Regions from separate parts of the Peribacillus sp. YIM B13477 genome, predicted to be linked through region 1. Evidence: riboswitches for the same ligand, from Rfam matches in the RefSeq annotation. Region 1 holds a riboswitch; each other region holds the start of a gene.
What was found. Region 1 has a riboswitch for thiamine pyrophosphate ahead of thiC (phosphomethylpyrimidine synthase ThiC). Riboswitches for the same ligand answer to the same signal wherever they lie in the genome.

Region 1 (4,287 bases):
ATATTGCTTTACATAGGTTAATATATTGTTAAGGGCTTTTATAAGAAATAGAAACGAATATTTTAAAAGATAAAAAGGAGAATATATGAAAATTGGTTTGGTACGGCATTTTAAGGTGGCACATGAATTTCCTACTGGGAAATCTGTGACGGCGGATGATATGAAGCAATGGTTTGTGGACTATGATGCAGCGGATATTATTTATGGAACGACTTTATTTGGCGTAGAGGAATGGCAGGAATGTTATTGCAGTGATATGTCGAGAGCCGTCAAGACAGCGGAACACATCTTTCCAGGCACGGTTCATCGGATGGAGGAGCTGCGGGAAATACCTTCTCCCCCTCTGAGAGGAAGGATTAAGCTGCCGTTCATCCTTTGGGCCATCTGGATTCGCTGCTGCTCGGTGATCAACAAGCAGACAAGGGCGGAAATTAAGTTTGCTGAGCAAAGAATCAATAAAGTATTGGATGAAGTCTTTGCAAAAGGGGAAAGGAATGTTCTGATCGTGAGTCATGCCGCCCTCATGGTATATATGAGGAAAGAGCTGATCCGACGGGGGTTCACCGGTCCAAAGTTCAAGATTGCCGGTAATGGAAAATTGTATGTATTTGAAAGCGGAAAAGGGAAATGAATATATGGTTCCCCACCGGAAAAGATAAGCCATTTTGTGAAGAAAGAGGCATGCATTTTCCGAATAGTTATTCTTTTTTTATTGGTTGTGGTTTATTATTGTAATAGTGTAATTTTTACGAATTCAATATTGGGGAAAGAGGGGTGGACATTTTGCTGAAGGCAGTTTTTTTTGATTTAGATGATACATTACTATGGGATCAGAAAAGTGTAAAAGAGGCTTTTGTGGCCACATGCGAAGTTGCCAAGGAGAAATATGGTCTGAATGTCGACGAGTTTGAAGAAGCGGTGCGGAAGGAAGCGCGTGATCTTTATTCTTCTTACGATACATATGCATTCACTCAAATGATCGGAATCAACCCATTTGAGGGACTATGGGGGAATTTTCAGGATGATCATGATGAATTCCGGAAGATGGCCGGGATTGTACCGGCTTATCGGAAAGAAGCGTGGACGAGGGGCTTGAAGGCATTAGGGATCGATGACCCGGAATTTGGGCTTGAACTGGCAGAACGTTTCCCGGCCGAAAGACGCAAAAAGCCATTTATCTATGAAGAAACATTCCGTGTTCTGGATGAATTAAAAGGGAAGTACAAATTGCTATTGCTTACGAACGGATCTCCTGAGCTGCAAAATACCAAACTTGAAATAACGCCTGAACTGGTTCCTTATTTCGACCAAATCGTGATTTCAGGCGCATTTGGACGAGGTAAACCGGATGCCTCCATTTTTGAGCACGCTTTGGAAATCATGGAGCTTGATAAGGATGAAGTATTGATGGTTGGCGATAATTTAATGACCGATATCCTTGGAGCATCACGGGTAGGCATAAAGTCGGTTTGGATAAATCGCCATGATAAGGAACGGAATGAAGTGATTCCAACCTACGAAATCACGCATTTAGAAGAGCTTTTCCCTATCCTTGAGAGCCTGGGGAATTAATTGGCGGTCCTCCTCCAAATAACAAATTTTTAGATGATTGCAGAGAAAATACTAGGTCTTTTAAATTATTTACAGAATGAAAAGGGTGAGATATAGTTACCCTGTAATCAATTAAATTATTCAGACTAGGGGTGTCCAATAAAAGTTGGGCTGAGAGAGAAGCGCTTAAGCTTCTTAACCCTCAGGACCTGATCTGGTTCATACCAGCGTGGGGAAGTTAGAAATCTACTAAACGATGACCTTTCAATTGGTCATTTCTGTAGTCATACTAACGTTAGCCGGGTCTTAAATATGAGACCTGGCTTTTTCGTGCGAAATGGATTGGATTTTGTCCTTTTTAAATGAACTTAAAAAGGAGAAATGAAATCATGAAGAGTAATTCAGTAAATGACATGAACGTTTCAATTATGTCCAGTTTTGCCGGGAGTAAAAAAGTGTATGTTGAGGGATCTAGACCCGATATTAAAGTACCTATGCGTGAAATTGAGCTAAGTCCGACGACAGGGGCATTCGGCGAAGAGGAGAACCCGCCTTTACGTGTATATGATACAAGCGGCTTCTATACGGATTCAGAATATCCGATTGATATTCATAAAGGCCTTGCCCCGATTAGACGCAGCTGGGTTCTGGAACGGGAAGATGTTGAAGAGTATGAAGGGCGTGAAATAAAGCCGGAAGATAACGGATATAGAAAAGTGGAGTCACAATCCAATGCCGAAGTTTTTCCGGGATTGAAAAGAAAACCATTGCGTGCGGTGAAAGGGAAAAACGTAACCCAGCTCCATTATGCCCGCAAAGGGATCATTACTCCAGAAATGGAGTTCATTTCGATCAGGGAAAATGTAGCTCCTGAGTTTGTAAGGGAAGAGGTAGCTAGCGGGCGGGCAATCATTCCGGCAAATATTAACCATCCTGAAAGTGAGCCCATGATCATCGGACGTAATTTTCACGTGAAGATAAATGCGAATATTGGAAACTCAGCTGTCAGTTCATCGATCGAAGCTGAAGTGGAGAAAATGACTTGGGCTACACGATGGGGTGCAGACAACATAATGGATCTTTCCACAGGAAAGAATATTCACACGACGCGGGAATGGATTATCAGGAATTCACCTGTGCCGGTTGGGACGGTTCCGATATATCAAGCATTGGAAAAAGTGAATGGGGTCGCGGAAGATTTAAATTGGGAAGTATTCCGGGATACATTAATCGAGCAGGCTGAGCAAGGTGTCGATTACTTCACCATACACGCTGGTGTGCTTTTGCGATACATCCCCATGACAGCAAAGCGAGTTACGGGTATTGTTTCCCGGGGAGGCTCCATCATGGCACAATGGTGCTTGGCCCACCACCAAGAAAGCTTTCTCTATACACACTTTGAAGAGATTTGTGAAATCATGAAGACGTATGATGTTTCTTTCTCATTAGGTGACGGTCTCCGTCCGGGATCCATTGCAGATGCAAACGATGAGGCACAATTTGCGGAATTGGATACACTTGGGGAATTGACGAAGATTGCTTGGAAGCACGATGTTCAAGTCATGGTGGAGGGACCCGGTCACGTACCGATGCATTTGATTAAAGAAAATATGGATAAACAGCTGGAAGTCTGTCAAGAAGCACCATTCTATACCCTGGGACCATTGACGACGGACATAGCTCCTGGATACGACCATATCACTTCTGCGATTGGTGCTGCCATGATTGGATGGTTTGGAACGGCCATGCTTTGCTATGTGACACCGAAAGAGCATTTGGGACTTCCGAATAAAGAGGATGTCCGGGTAGGGGTCATTACTTATAAAATTGCAGCACACGCAGCTGATCTTGCAAAAGGCCATCCGCAGGCAAGAAAACGGGATGATGCCCTTTCGAAGGCTAGATTCGAATTTCGTTGGAGAGATCAGTTCAATCTTTCCCTTGATCCTGAAAGGGCGGTTGAATATCACGATGAAACTCTTCCGGCAGAAGGTGCCAAAACAGCCCATTTCTGTTCAATGTGCGGACCGAAATTCTGCAGTATGAGAATCTCTCAGGACATCCGTGATTTGGCGAAGGAAAAGGGTCTGGGCTTTGAGTCGGTAATCGATGAAGGGCTTAAAGAAAAAGCGAATGAATTTAGGAAAACGGATGGAAAAATCTATCAATGATTCCGACGAGAGGGAGAATTCGATGAATCGGGTAATCCAGATAAAAGTTGAAATGAAACAGTTGGAAACTCAATTGGAGCAGCTAAAAAGGGAGCTGAACATTTTTCGGGAGAATTGCAACCATGAATTTGTGAAAAATGATTATAGTCAACAATGTACAAAGTGCCACTTGATCGAAAGTCTTCAATGGTAATGATTCCTTAATCGTCATTATGGAATGAATCCCTTAATCATGTTGATTAGATTACAAAACATGATTAAGGGGATCTATCATTACTATTTACATACTTGTTTTATTGATATGAAGGGGAGGAGGGACAAGCCATCCTTTTTCCTTATTCAATCTTAGGAAGTCAGCACCCAATGCAGCTTTGTTGGTATGGAATTGCGCAAACATCTGTGCAATATCTTCGCGGATGCATTGACCCATCATTTGGCTGCAAGCAACTAATCCTGCATTAATATCGATTGATACTGAAGCGGAGATTTCAGGATCTTGAAGACGTGCCCCGACGGGAATATCCTCCAAATTAGCTTTAGGCCTTTCAGGTGGTGAGGGAGGCAG
Region 2 (4,287 bases), on a different contig from region 1:
TCTATACTTGTATGCCCTAGGTTCAATCCTACATTACGGATTTGATTTTCAATTTTCTCTTTCATTTCTTCTTTAGGGACGGAAAGATTCTCAAGGACAAAGGCAATTTCCTCATCGGCAAATGGCATGCAAAACTGGCTATCAGGGTCTTGAAAAACATACCCCCATGAAGAAGGGCATTTCAATTTTTCCGCTTTCATCGGTACTTCGATGGAATTCGGAATCAATCCGCTTAACACTTGCAACAGAGTGGACTTACCACATCCTGATGGTCCCAACAATAGCACTTTTTCTCCTTGATCAAACGTTAATGATAGGTCCTTGAATATCAAAGATTCATCACCGGGATATTTCATTCTTAACTTTTCAACAGAAACGATTGGTTCCATGGCCCTCAACCTCTACTTTTGATCCAGTTCTGCATAATCTTTATTGGAAACCGGACGCACAAGATTTGTTACTCCTGTTGCTTCCAGGACTTTAACTAGATAATAAGCGGTCACACCTGCAAAGAATATGGAACCCACAAACCTCGTTATCATGAATAACGATAGATTCCAAGTTGAAAGCGCACCTATTTCCCCGTATGCAAAATCCATGATAACTGATGCCAGGCAGGAAGCTATCGCAGCTAAAACGGCCACCTGCATATTGAATTTTTTATATTTAAAAGTCATGAACACCAGTTCCGCGAACAAACCTTGGACCACCCCATATAACAGTACGGTCAGCCCCCATGGTGAACCAAGGAAGAACTCCCCGGAAGCTGCAGCTATCTCCGCCAAAAGTGCCACACCCGGTTTCCGTAAAATTAAGAAGGCGACGGGGCCAGCTATAAACCACATTCCATAAATAAGTTGATCCAGATGTAATCCTAACGGTTTAACGGAATAATAAATCGAACCCCAAAGGATATAAACGATTCCAAATGCTACCGCAATCACGATCGTGACCAATATGTCCGTTAATTTCAATCCTTTTTTCATTATTTCATTCTCCTTTTATACTTCTAATGTTTCCTTATGAACGGGCCATGTCTCTAAACGATAAGCCATTTCCCAAAATGAGTATTCATATTGGCTGCTGAGAATAAAATGCTCTTTCATTCTCGCCTTATCTTCTTCAGTTACTTTTTCAGCAATCTCATCCAGCCTCGCAATTTGTTCTTCCACCAAAGTGCGGAACCACTCTCCTCCGTAAGCCGCTATCCACTCTTGATAAATCGGCTCTTCGGGCATGCACTCTTGCAGCTTTTCACCTATCTCATAATACAGCCAGTAACACGGCAAGATAGCTGCAATAACATCTCCTAAATGTCCCGAATAAGCCGCACGATACATATGGGAAGTATAAGCATAGGCAGTCGGGGCAGGCTTGAAATTTTCCCGTTCTTCTTTTGTGATCCCTAATCTCTCGGAAAAATTCTCATGAAGCTTCAACTCCGCTTCATATGTTCCTTGTGCATGGCCGGCAAGCCTGCTTGTTGTATGTAAATCTGTAGCTTTGACTGCCCCTAAGGCTTGAACTCTAGCAAAATGAGATAAATAATAGGCATCTTGCATGACATAGAAACGGAAACACTCCAATGGCAATGTGCCATCTCCTATTCCTGCAACGAACGGATGATTAAAACTAGCTTCCCAAATGTGATCAACTTCCTTACGGATTTCCTCTGAAAACTTCATGTCCATTACCTCCAAATTGTATTTTTTCAATGAACGTTTCGGAAAAAACACTTATCACCCCTTTTTTTGCAAACAAAAAACCACTTTCTTAAACGTAAAGAAAGTGGTTGTACTTGAAATAATACAGAAATGTATAGTTCCAGACCCCACTTCCCTACGCTGGTATAAACCAGATCAGGTTCTAAGGGTCTTAAAGTCATACTTCAATCTCAGCTTTTGTGGGTAAAAAATCAACTTTTACCTATAAAGCACCCCTAGTGGTACAAATTGTATATTAAATTCATTTGCCTTTATATTAACACGATAAATCCAATTGTCAAACGTATTAGAAAAGTTTTCTTGATTTAGGGTTACTAAACTTTCAATCTTCCATATCCTCATTTCCCGTAGCCTTCAAAGAATTTGATCAAAGAGAGCTCAGTTAGTAGTTTACTCGTGAGTTTTACCGGTTTACTCGTGAATTCTGCTGTTTTACTCGTGAGTTTTACCGGTTTACTCGTGAATTTTGCCGGTTTACTCGTGAATTCAGCTGGTTTACTCGTGAATTCAGCTGTATCAGGTAAGAAGATAGGCTTGACTTCAAAGGCTATGCAGGAGGTTCTGGGAGTGGATGAACCGGATTATGGACATTTACTTGATACGATGAATATAGAAAATGACGGCTGCATTTCGAGTTTACGGTTAATCCAGCCAAAAGTGGAGGCAGAAGTAGCTTTCATATTAAGGAAAGATTTACATGTCCCCAATATTACGGTTGATGATGTAATCGAGGCCACTGATTATGTGGTTGCTTCGATCGAAGTGGTTGATAGCGAATAATTTATTTTTAATTGTGAACTATCAAAAGATCTCCCCGAAGAAATGACTTTCATTACCGCATTATCAAAATCAGTGTTAAACTATCCATGTTCATTCATATTTCCAGCTTAATTAATAACGGCCTTTTTTTGTTCTTGACTTGAATAGATGAAAGTGGTGAGGAAAGTTTCAATTTTGCGTTCCTTTAGAAAGTTCTACCAGTTAATTGTGGATATTCCTTTAAAAAAGAGTGTGGTTTTGAATTACCGCTACGAGGTAAAAGCTGTAATCGGAACAGGAAGCTACGGTATTGTTTATCGTTGCAATGATTTGAAAAAGAATGAAAATATAGTGATCAAACAGCTCCGGAAAAGTAAACGCCGCAGCAAAAAAGAGCTGAAACAGTTTGAAAATGAAATTTCCATATTACGAATGTTAAACCACAGAAATATCCCTAAATTTCACGAGAAATTTTCGCAGGATGGAAATGTTTATTTTGTGATGGATTTCATAGAAGGGAATAATTTAGAAGACCATATTTTCTCGAATCAATTAACGTTCAATGAGAAAGAGTCTCTATATTTTCTATATAAGCTGGTCGATTTAGTATGTTATCTACATGAGCATGACATTTTCCATCAAGATTTACGTATACCGAATATTTTACTTAAGAACCATCAGCCCATTTTGATAGACTTTGGTTTGTCCAAGATAATAAATTCGGACAACCTCGCTAAAGAATCCATTTTGCAGCTGAAAAGGCAGGATTTCTACGACTTGGGGGAAATACTTCTATATGTACTTTATACGACGTACGCTTCCAAAAGTAAAAAAGCACTTCCTTGGACAGAAGAGCTTTCTTTAGAAAAAGAAACTGTGCATATACTGAAAAGGTTATTAAGCATCCAAGAACCTTATTCAGATATTAAAGATATCTCAATGGACCTGCAGGCTGTATTGAAGTCAAAGAATTGGAATTAGCTGCTGCTGCCCCGCCCTTTTCTCTTGTAGCGGTCACTTCCACTCATGGGATACCTTTTGTACCCCCGGCTGCTGCTGCTGCTGCCTCGGCGATAATGCCCATGTCTTCGCTCACTGCTGCCTTGGGAAAGCTGTTTGATTTTTTTCATTATTTTCTTCAACATTTCTTTCACCTCTTTTATTTTGGTTTTAAAGCCTGTTATTCATTTAGCCTAACATAGTCACAGTATAAACCTTATTAATAAGTACTATAATTTTTTTTCATTTGTGTTACAGTCCATTACTGCTGCATGGATTCAGCTTTTTTCATTGTTGGTCATGGGAACGCCCTAATCCCTTCCATTTATGAAACGCCAAATGGCTCTTACAACATACGAGTAGAGACAAAGTCGATTTATTATCTTTTCCATTTCTGAGTTACATTCGGTATATATTATCTGTTTTTCGAATCAGTCAGTAAACAAAAAACCTGGCGCATATTTCATCGCCAGGTTTTTTTCTTCGTTCACCTTTTATTTTACAGCTTCTTTTAATTCCTTACCTGCTTTAAAAGCAGGTACTTTACTAGCTGCAATTTGTATTTCTTCGCCAGTTTGCGGGTTTCTTCCTGTACGGGCAGCACGGTCACGCACTTCAAATGTACCAAAACCAACTAGTTGGATTTTTTCATCTTTAGCAAGTGTAGCCGTGATTGTTTCAAACAATGCATCCACTACTTTTTTTGCTTCGTCTTTTGTCAGTTCAGCTTGTGCTGCAACACTGCTCACTAATTCTGTTTTATTCATATGAACACCTCATCCTTTTATTTTGCATAAAATATGTA
Region 3 (4,287 bases), 620 kb from region 1:
TTATTTTCTCCAAGTTCCCGCCATTACTATTGATCAAGTCATTCGTTCCAATAAAAACAATGAAAGTATCGGCTTCATCAAGTTTCGTTTTAATGCGGTAATCATCTAGCTGTTTCATCACCCCATCCGTTTCCTGGCCTTTAATACCGTAATTCCAAAAACTCACTTTTTGCTCCGATTGCGGATTATTCAATTCATCTTCAAGGCCTTCTATATATCCTTCCCCGTCCTTATCCCCTTTTCCATAGGTTAATGAATCTCCAAAAGCCATGACCCTTTGCACATCTTCCGACTCCGAGGCCTGAAATTCATATGCAGCAAAACATATAACCAGTACGATAATTAATATACCTGCCAATTTTTTCATTTAGTTCTCCTCTTGTCTTTACTAGAAGTATTTAATCTTTTTCATACCCAAAAAATCTGCAGTACTAACATAAAAAAGAATTGTCAGATAAAGAATAAAGAGTGTATGATAATATAAAACTTTCAATGGATTGGGTTTCATTCAACGTCCCTAAAACCAAAAACGGGATCACCCTTCATTCTGGAGATTGAATAAATGATAGTTAGGAGTTTATATCATGGAAGAACACATAGAGTTTAGAGAGGCAGAACTATCTGATCTACCCAGAATTGTTGAAATATATAATTCGACAATTGCTTCAAGGATGGTAACGGCAGATACGGAACCTGTATCCGTCCAATCGAGGGTTAAATGGTTTGAGGAACATCATTCAGAAAGTAGACCGCTATATATCATTACTATAGAAGGGAAAACCGCTGGATGGATGAGCTTTCAATCCTTTTATGGCCGACCGGCATATAATTCCACTGCCGAAATCAGCATTTACATTGATGATTATTTCCGGGGAAAAGGAATTGGACAAATTTCGATTCGAAAGGCAATTGAATTGAGTCCAAAATTAGGTGTTAAGACTTTATTGGGTTTCATTTTCGCCCATAATACACCAAGCCTTAAGCTTTTTTCCAAATTCGGATTTGAAGAATGGGCACATTTACCTCAAGTTGCCGAGATGGATGGCATTGAGCGGGATTTGATCATTCTAGGTAAACGTGTCGATATTTAATATATAATTCTTTAGAGCTATTGCCTTGAGCAGTAGCTTTTTTAGATTAATACAGGTCGGATTGCTAATTTAAAAATACCTATATGCTTCTTGAAGGGAAAAATATTCAGAATCTCTTTTACTTGCTAACGCATTCAATAGCGTATCCAATTCTTGGCTGGCTTGTACAGTCAGCAGACTTGTTAAGCCGTAAATCGCTCCCAACCTTATCATTTCCTGTCTCTTCTCTTCTACTTTTTCTATAGTTACCTTATAGCAAGTCATCATAGCCACCTCCCATTTATTCAATATTTTTACACTTTCATCATAATGAAACCACTAGTTAAAATCAACTATTTTTCAGAAATTAAATGTGTTATTTTATAGGTCAAATGTGACAAAACACCTATTTTGTTATTTAATTATGTATAATGTGTGTCGTTTTCTAATAAACGCAAAAAAAGCATCCACTAGTGTAGACTGCGAATGCTTACATCATATCCCTTATCCAAAAATCCAAATATTGTATTCCGATTACTATGTCATCCATTCAGAAGGTGACTCGTTATTAGGTCTATTTATAACAATCTTATATTCATCTTCAAGTACTTTTAATGGGGCATCATAAAGGTGCCTTTCATCAGAGGTTTTGTATACTCCATTGGCCAATAGCTCTTCAATGAGTTTTGCCTTCCTCTGTTCAATCCTCTTAAATAATTCTGCCATGTAAATGGCTCCTTTCCGTCCTAGTGCCTGCTTCTAGTTAGCTAAACTTTATCAACTTGTTTGATTTCACCAAATTATATATACCTTTTCTAGTATGTCACTAAACGTTATTTCCCAAAAATAAAAGCCCCTTCTAATTTAAGAAGAGGCTGACAGTGTCCGTACGGCTCTTCTTATCTTCCAAGCATATGCTTGTTGGATTTAGCACAGTTCCCTAAACGGGTCCGCTGCCGAGGTTTCATAGGGCCAAGTCCCTCCACCTCTCTGGATAAGAATTCAATATATAATGATGTAGAAATGATTCTATCCTAATAATCTTCAAAAGTCAATTACCTGGTTCTCCCTTTTTTCCTGGACATAAAGTGATCCCTCTTTCAAATACGGGTTGCATTTTCTTGTCTTTCTGATATGATGTCAGTAATTACATACAATTCACACCACTAGGGGAGTCTTTTTTAAGACTGAGATGGAATTAGTTCCGGACCCTTTGAACCTGAACCGGCTCATACCGGCGGAGGGAAGTGGATGATATCGTCCATTTTACAGACTATATCCATCTACCCCGTTCCGTATTCAGGAACGGGGTTTTTTATTTAACAAAGGGAGCCATTCTATAGGAGGATGAACAATGGAGAATACAAAATTAGAAACATTCAGTGATAGACTGCATGCACGGGCAAAAGAGATTTGGAAAAGGAACCATTCACATCCCTTTGTCCAGGCAATTGGAAACGGCACACTTCCTGAAAAGAAATTTGCCTATTACCTGAAGCAGGACTATGTCTATCTCATGGATTATTCCAAGCTCTTTGCTTTAGGTGTCATCAAAGCCCATAACATCGAAACCATGGCAAAATTTGCGAGCATTTTAAATGAAACCCTTCAAGTGGAAATGGATATTCATCGGCATTATGCTTCCGAATTCGGGATCAGCTCCAAGGAATTGGAAAATACAGAACCTACTCCAACCACTCTAGCCTATACAGGTTACATGCTAAATGCAGCTCAGCATGGGACTTTGGCAGACTTGATCGCCTGTCTCCTGCCCTGCGCTTGGGATTATTATGAAATCGGTTTGCTATTAAAAGAACAAAATGGAGCAGCACTGGAAAACAATCGCTACGCAGATTGGATAAGGTCCTATTCATCTCCTGAATTCGGGGAAGCACACAAGTGGCTGATCGCTTTATTGGAAGAATTGACCGAAGACATGCCTGAAAAGGAACTTCTTAGATTAGAAAAGCACTTTTTGGTTACTTCCCGATATGAATATTTATTCTGGGACATGGTTCAAAATGAGCAGGATTGGCCTCTGTAGGTGGTTGACATGAGGATGAACCCTATCAAGAAACTGACATTGACTGCCATGATCACGGCTTTAACGACGCTGACCAGTTCATTTATTTTCATCCCTGCAGGATTTGCAAAAATCTTTCCTATTCAACATCTGGCAAATGTCCTGACGGCGGTTTTATTGGGGCCTGCATATGCGGTGACACAAGCTTTTTTAGTTTCCATCATTAGAAACATGACTGGTACCGGTTCAATTTTCGCCTTTCCCGGCAGCATGATTGGTGCACTTTTGGCCGCCATCCTTTACCGAAAAACACAAAGCTTAAAATTCGCCTGTTTAGGGGAAGTGATCGGGACCGGATTTCTCGGTTCCCTGGCCTGTTATCCGCTTGCCACCCTCCTATTGGGAGAAAAAGCTGCTCTTTTTGGTTTTTTACCGGCTTTTATGTTCAGTTCATTCGCAGGGGCGATTTTAGCTTTCATATTACTTAAAATACTGCTAAAAAATAATTATATGAAGGGGTTTTTTTATGAAAACAGCATTAACGATCGCAGGCTCTGATTCAGGGGGCGGTGCTGGAATACAAGCGGATTTAAAAACATTTTCTGCACATGGTGTGTTTGGAATGTCTGCCATCACAGCCGTAACTGCCCAAAACACAATGGAAGTCCGTTCTGTACAGCCCATTGAAACAGCTATCATATCGGATCAAATTGCAGCTATCTTTGAAGATATTCCTGTCGATGCAGTAAAAATAGGCATGCTTGGATCAAAAGAAATCGTGGAAACGGTCGCTGCGTCCCTTAAAACCTTCATGCCTGCCATCGTTATCCTTGACCCTGTCATGATTTCCAAAAGCGGCCACCATTTGCTCGACGAAAAGGCCATCTCTGCCTTAAAAATGGAATTGCTTCCGCTTGCAAATCTTGTAACACCCAATGTACCAGAAGCGGAAGTACTTACTGGCTTCCCGATTCGGACGAAACAAGATTTCTACAGGGCATGCATTTCGATACAAGAAATGGGTTCCAAAGCCGTTTTACTTAAAGGCGGCCATGCGGCAGGAAATCCAAATGATCTTTTTTATGATGGGACTGACTTCCACTGGATCAAGGGAGAACGCATTCATACAAAAAACACTCATGGTACGGGCTGTACCCTATCATCCGCCATTACATCTAACCTGGCAAATGGACT
Region 4 (4,287 bases), on a different contig from region 1:
CCTGGAAATAGGTGTAGGATGGCCGCGATCAATAAGCCGATACAGCTTCCAATAAAAAATCCCGACAACGCAAGCTCGGTTGTGGATATAAGGTGTCCGTAAAGATTGCGGGACGACTCAATTCCTTCAATGAAAATGGCCGATGGAGCGGGAAGCAGCCATTCTTCAACTTTCAATAAGACTGTCACTGACTCCCATACAATCAGCAACAATAATAAAAGAAAGAAGGGAGCCCCCTTCTTCCAAATTCCCCTTCCGATCATGCCCGATATTTCTCCGTTAACGTATCCATCGTAATCCCGCTTGGCTGATATAATATTTTCACTTGGGAAATGACATTCGGCGATCCTATTTCAATCATTCTTACATTCATTTTTTCTATCACGGCAAAAAGCTCGGAAAGCTCCCCCTCCATTGTCGTTTCAAGCGGGTGAACCTCATACTTGACACCTGATTCTTCAATGATCTTGATTGCTTCATCGACCATAGGGATGACATTTTCCCCTTTAGGAATAATTTGTATACTAATTAATGAATTGGCCATTGTATTTCCTCCTATTTTGGTAAAAATTCATTGGTAAATGCCTTTTCAGGATCGAAATCACCTTCAAGAAGCTTATTTTCAGTCATCCACTCACTGTAATTCTTCCAAATTTCAAGCTTTTGTTCACCCCATCGCGGAGCATCATCCTGATACTTGGCTGCAAGCCACTCCTGGCTTTTCTTCACTAGTTTTGGATCAAGATCCGGTGCAGACTCAATTAACATATCTGCTGCATCATCAGGATTCTTAATCGCAAACTGGTACCCTTTCGAAGCTGCATGAACGAATGCTTTAACAGTCTCGGGATCTTCTTTTATCATCTTTTCATTTGTAGTCAAAACAGGCGTATAGTAATCAAGCTTATCAGAGTATTCGGTTAAGTACACCATATTAAGCTTTTCATTTCGCAACTCAGCCTCAATGCCTGTCCAACCATAATAAATCCAGGCAAAATCTATATCCCTTTTAACCGAAGTGAAAAAATCCATGTCTCCTGTATTGACTATGTCCACTTCATTTACATCCGCATTTTCCTTTTTCATGAGTGAATCAATAATGGCCTTTTCAACCGGAGATCCCCAGCCACCATACGTTTTCCCTTCAAAATCCTTCGGAGTCGTAATGTCCTTAGCCTCAGGGGAAGCGAATCCCGAAGTATTATGCTGGATGACGGCAGCTACCGAAACAATCGGCACACCCTGTACGCGGGCCTGCGTTATCCCCTCTTGATAGCTCACGCCAAATTCAGATTTCCCTGAAGCGACAAGCTTATCAGCTCCAGCTTCACCTGGCATGATAATTTCCACATCAAGACCTTGTTCTTTAAAATAACCTTTTTCCTTGGCTACATACAATCCTGTATGGTTTGTATTCGGTGTCCAATCGAGCACGACCGATACCTTCTTTAATTCTTCATTTTTAGATACTTCTTCTTTTTCATTAGTTCCGCCTGCTCCGCATCCAGCTAAAAGGAAGAACGAAGTTAACAGTGGTAAGAATTTATTCAAGTCATTATCCTCCTACACATCTTATAAGATTCATATGCCGGAACCATGATGGGGCTCCAGGGCTATTCAAATACTGGATAAAACAGCAAAAAACGCCCGAAGATGAATTCGGACGTTAACATACAAAACAGAAAATCAGTCATAATATGTTCCCTCCGCTGGCATCACCCAGATCAGGTTCAAAGAGTCAGCATCTAATGGATGCAATCTCAGCCAGCAGTACTGGCCCCCCTACATTTCTCGCACATATGAACTTTTCTCTCTCATTATATCAATTCATAGGGAAAAAGGAATACTAATTTGCTTCTACTCTCTAATTGGAAAGGTATTCCTGGCACTTCAGGATGTCTTGCAAAACATCTTTTGGAACGAAAATCATTGAAAGTATAATGATTCCGTCTCTTTCCATTCCGCTCATTCTTGGCTGCAACGGTGGCGGACACGTTCCAAATAGTCATTTCTTTGCAAGCATTCATATAATGAGCATTACGTGTAGACATTTTTGTTTACTGGTTTTATTAAACCCTTAATTTCATAAGCAAAAGGTGGATATGTCATGATAAAGATTAATCACAAATGGTTAGATGTCAGTCAAATCCAACCAGGCACAGCCTCTGCCAAATCGCTTGAAACTCTTCAATGCTTGGCGGAAGATTCTAACGTTTTTGAATACCGGAACTTTGGGGATTTTAATTTCGAGATACAGCTGAGGAACCGAGTCATAGAGGCAGCTATTGCGTTGGATAAAAGCGGTCCGGAATTTTCCACACTCGAGGAGTCTCAATCCAATCAACGTTATTGGCACCTTTCAAAGGATGGCACCTTTACCCTTCAGCCAGGGATTCTCCCTCATGCTGCGCTCGTTGACATTTTCATGAATGGAGGGCTTTATGCCTTCGAATGCGGGACAGCAATAGTCGTCACTTTTTTAAAGGCGATTTTGGATTTAATCGGACCCAGGAATTTCGACTATCTTTTTTCAGACCTATTTTTATATGACTGGCGCCCTCCAAGGAATATGGCTCTCATCGTTCACCAGGGAAGAGATTATTCACCAGGTGATTGCGTTTACTTCAAAAACCCTGATCACGACTTGGCAACCCCTGAATGGCAAGGTGAAAATGCCATATTATTAGGGAGAAACCTCTTTTATGGCCACGGGATCGGGATTACCACTGCACAGGGAATCATCGATGAATTAAATAGCAATAGAAAGCCATTCGCCACCATATCAGCATTCCTGACAACGCATATCATTTTCCTGGATAGTTCCTTCTATAGACAATTCCAACTAAATAACCCCCGTGCCATGCCCGATAACAGTCCTGCCAGCCTTTCCAATTGTATTGTTTCTGAAATAGGTTCGAAGATATACCTTTCATGACCCTGGCATTTCGCCTATGCCATAAATCCGTTTTATTGAATATCGACATAAAAAATGCTTGGGCAGAAATCTCCCCAAGCATTTTTTTCTTTTCACGCACCAATATTCCCTTTGCCTTTGAACCTGCGGGCACTTGCCTGCCCCCATTTCGTTATGGATAGTGTATAAACAGCCAAAGCTGACCATATGAACAAAAAGGCTAAAAGATGTGCTTTGGTGAAACTTTCATGATAGACGAATACCCCGATCAATAAAGATAAGGTCGGAGCGATATACTGAAAAATGCCAAGCATCGATAACGGGATCTTCTCGGCCCCTTTTGCAAAATATAAAAGAGGTAATGCCGTGGCAATCCCGCCGCCCACCAACAGCAAGCTTGTGCTCCCGTCTGTAAAGAATTGCATTTCCGACCTGTTCATCAAGTAAATCAGGTAACCTAAGGCCAGAGGCGTTACCATCATCGTTTCGAGCGTCAGCCCGATTGCCGATTCAGCCTTGATCATTTTTTTTGCCAGACCGTATAATCCAAAGGTCATGGCCAAAACAAGAGAGATCCACGGGATCGTGCCGAAATGAATGCCAAGGATCAAGACTCCGATTCCTGCAAGCAGGAATGAAATGATTTGGGCCCCGCTCAATTTTTCTTTTAAGACTATCACTCCCAATAGTACACTGACGAGCGGATTGATATAATATCCAAGGCTTGTGTCGAGGATCCGTCCTGAGTTAACGGCCCATATGAACACTCCCCAATTGGCCGTAACAAGCAGTGACGCCGTTAGTAATGCCGTAAAGAGTTTCGGATTTCCCAGTATGTTTTTGACATAATCAAGAAACGCCTGCCATTTTTTCATGAACATCAATAAAACCAGCATGAACACGAAAGACCATAACACCCTCTGAGCTAAAATCTCTATTGCACCGACTCCCTGAAGGAACTTCCAGTAAATCGGCACAACTCCCCACATCATGTAAGAAAGGGCTGCATAAATCGCTCCTTCTTTTTGTTGATCCACTTTCATAACAAGCCTTCTTTCCATTTACATTCCTTTATCTAATTCCATCTAACAATTTTGTATTTCCGTTTCTATTTTTGCAACTGTTAATTTTTATCATACATGATTTTGTCATCGATGACCGTCATGACCGCCTTAGCTTTCAGGAGATCATCCGGTGCAACAGCAAAGACATCCAGATTAAACACGGTAAAATCGGCATCGTACCCTTTATTGATCACACCGCGGCGTTTTTCCTGGCCGATTGCTGCAGCACTCCCTTTGGTATACAATGCGAAAGCCTCGAAAACGGAAAGCCTTTCAGGCAAACCATATACGGTACGGTCCTCACTGTTG

Region 2: linked by a shared signal. The riboswitch ahead of tenA (thiaminase II) and the one ahead of thiC (phosphomethylpyrimidine synthase ThiC) in region 1 are both predicted to bind thiamine pyrophosphate.
Region 3: linked by a shared signal. The riboswitch ahead of tenA (thiaminase II) and the one ahead of thiC (phosphomethylpyrimidine synthase ThiC) in region 1 are both predicted to bind thiamine pyrophosphate.
Region 4: linked by a shared signal. The riboswitch ahead of ACFX4H_RS23590 (ABC transporter substrate-binding protein) and the one ahead of thiC (phosphomethylpyrimidine synthase ThiC) in region 1 are both predicted to bind thiamine pyrophosphate.

Annotation. Positions count from the first base shown of each region.
Region 1 is NZ_JBHZPD010000002.1:982,772-987,058, reverse strand. It holds gene ACFX4H_RS11475 (histidine phosphatase family protein) at 86-631, shown strand; gene ACFX4H_RS11470 (HAD family hydrolase) at 784-1,572, shown strand; TPP riboswitch at 1,690-1,804, shown strand; gene thiC (phosphomethylpyrimidine synthase ThiC) at 1,941-3,722, shown strand; gene ACFX4H_RS11460 (hypothetical protein) at 3,745-3,915, shown strand; gene ACFX4H_RS11455 (DUF3231 family protein) at 4,003-4,287, opposite strand, start outside.
Region 2 is NZ_JBHZPD010000005.1:184,177-188,463, forward strand. It holds gene ACFX4H_RS16755 (ABC transporter ATP-binding protein) at 1-389, opposite strand, end outside; gene ACFX4H_RS16760 (ECF transporter S component) at 402-986, opposite strand; gene tenA (thiaminase II) at 1,002-1,685, opposite strand; TPP riboswitch at 1,820-1,951, opposite strand; partial or broken gene ACFX4H_RS16770 (2-keto-4-pentenoate hydratase) at 2,238-2,498, shown strand; gene ACFX4H_RS16775 (protein kinase domain-containing protein) at 2,736-3,464, shown strand; gene ACFX4H_RS16780 (hypothetical protein) at 3,461-3,628, opposite strand; gene ACFX4H_RS16785 (HU family DNA-binding protein) at 3,977-4,249, opposite strand.
Region 3 is NZ_JBHZPD010000002.1:361,357-365,643, forward strand. It holds gene ACFX4H_RS08455 (DUF459 domain-containing protein) at 1-367, opposite strand, end outside; gene ACFX4H_RS08460 (GNAT family N-acetyltransferase) at 585-1,091, shown strand; gene ACFX4H_RS08465 (aspartyl-phosphate phosphatase Spo0E family protein) at 1,161-1,358, opposite strand; gene ACFX4H_RS08470 (Fur-regulated basic protein FbpA) at 1,608-1,796, opposite strand; SAM riboswitch class I at 1,967-2,071, opposite strand; TPP riboswitch at 2,229-2,333, shown strand; gene tenA (thiaminase II) at 2,425-3,114, shown strand; gene thiW (energy coupling factor transporter S component ThiW) at 3,130-3,651, shown strand; gene thiD (bifunctional hydroxymethylpyrimidine kinase/phosphomethylpyrimidine kinase) at 3,620-4,287, shown strand, end outside.
Region 4 is NZ_JBHZPD010000011.1:91,812-96,098, forward strand. It holds gene ACFX4H_RS23580 (ABC transporter permease) at 1-263, opposite strand, end outside; gene ACFX4H_RS23585 (thiamine-binding protein) at 260-544, opposite strand; gene ACFX4H_RS23590 (ABC transporter substrate-binding protein) at 556-1,551, opposite strand; TPP riboswitch at 1,685-1,794, opposite strand; gene ACFX4H_RS23595 (protein-glutamine gamma-glutamyltransferase) at 2,108-2,935, shown strand; gene rarD (EamA family transporter RarD) at 3,028-3,957, opposite strand; gene ACFX4H_RS23605 (amidohydrolase) at 4,038-4,287, opposite strand, start outside.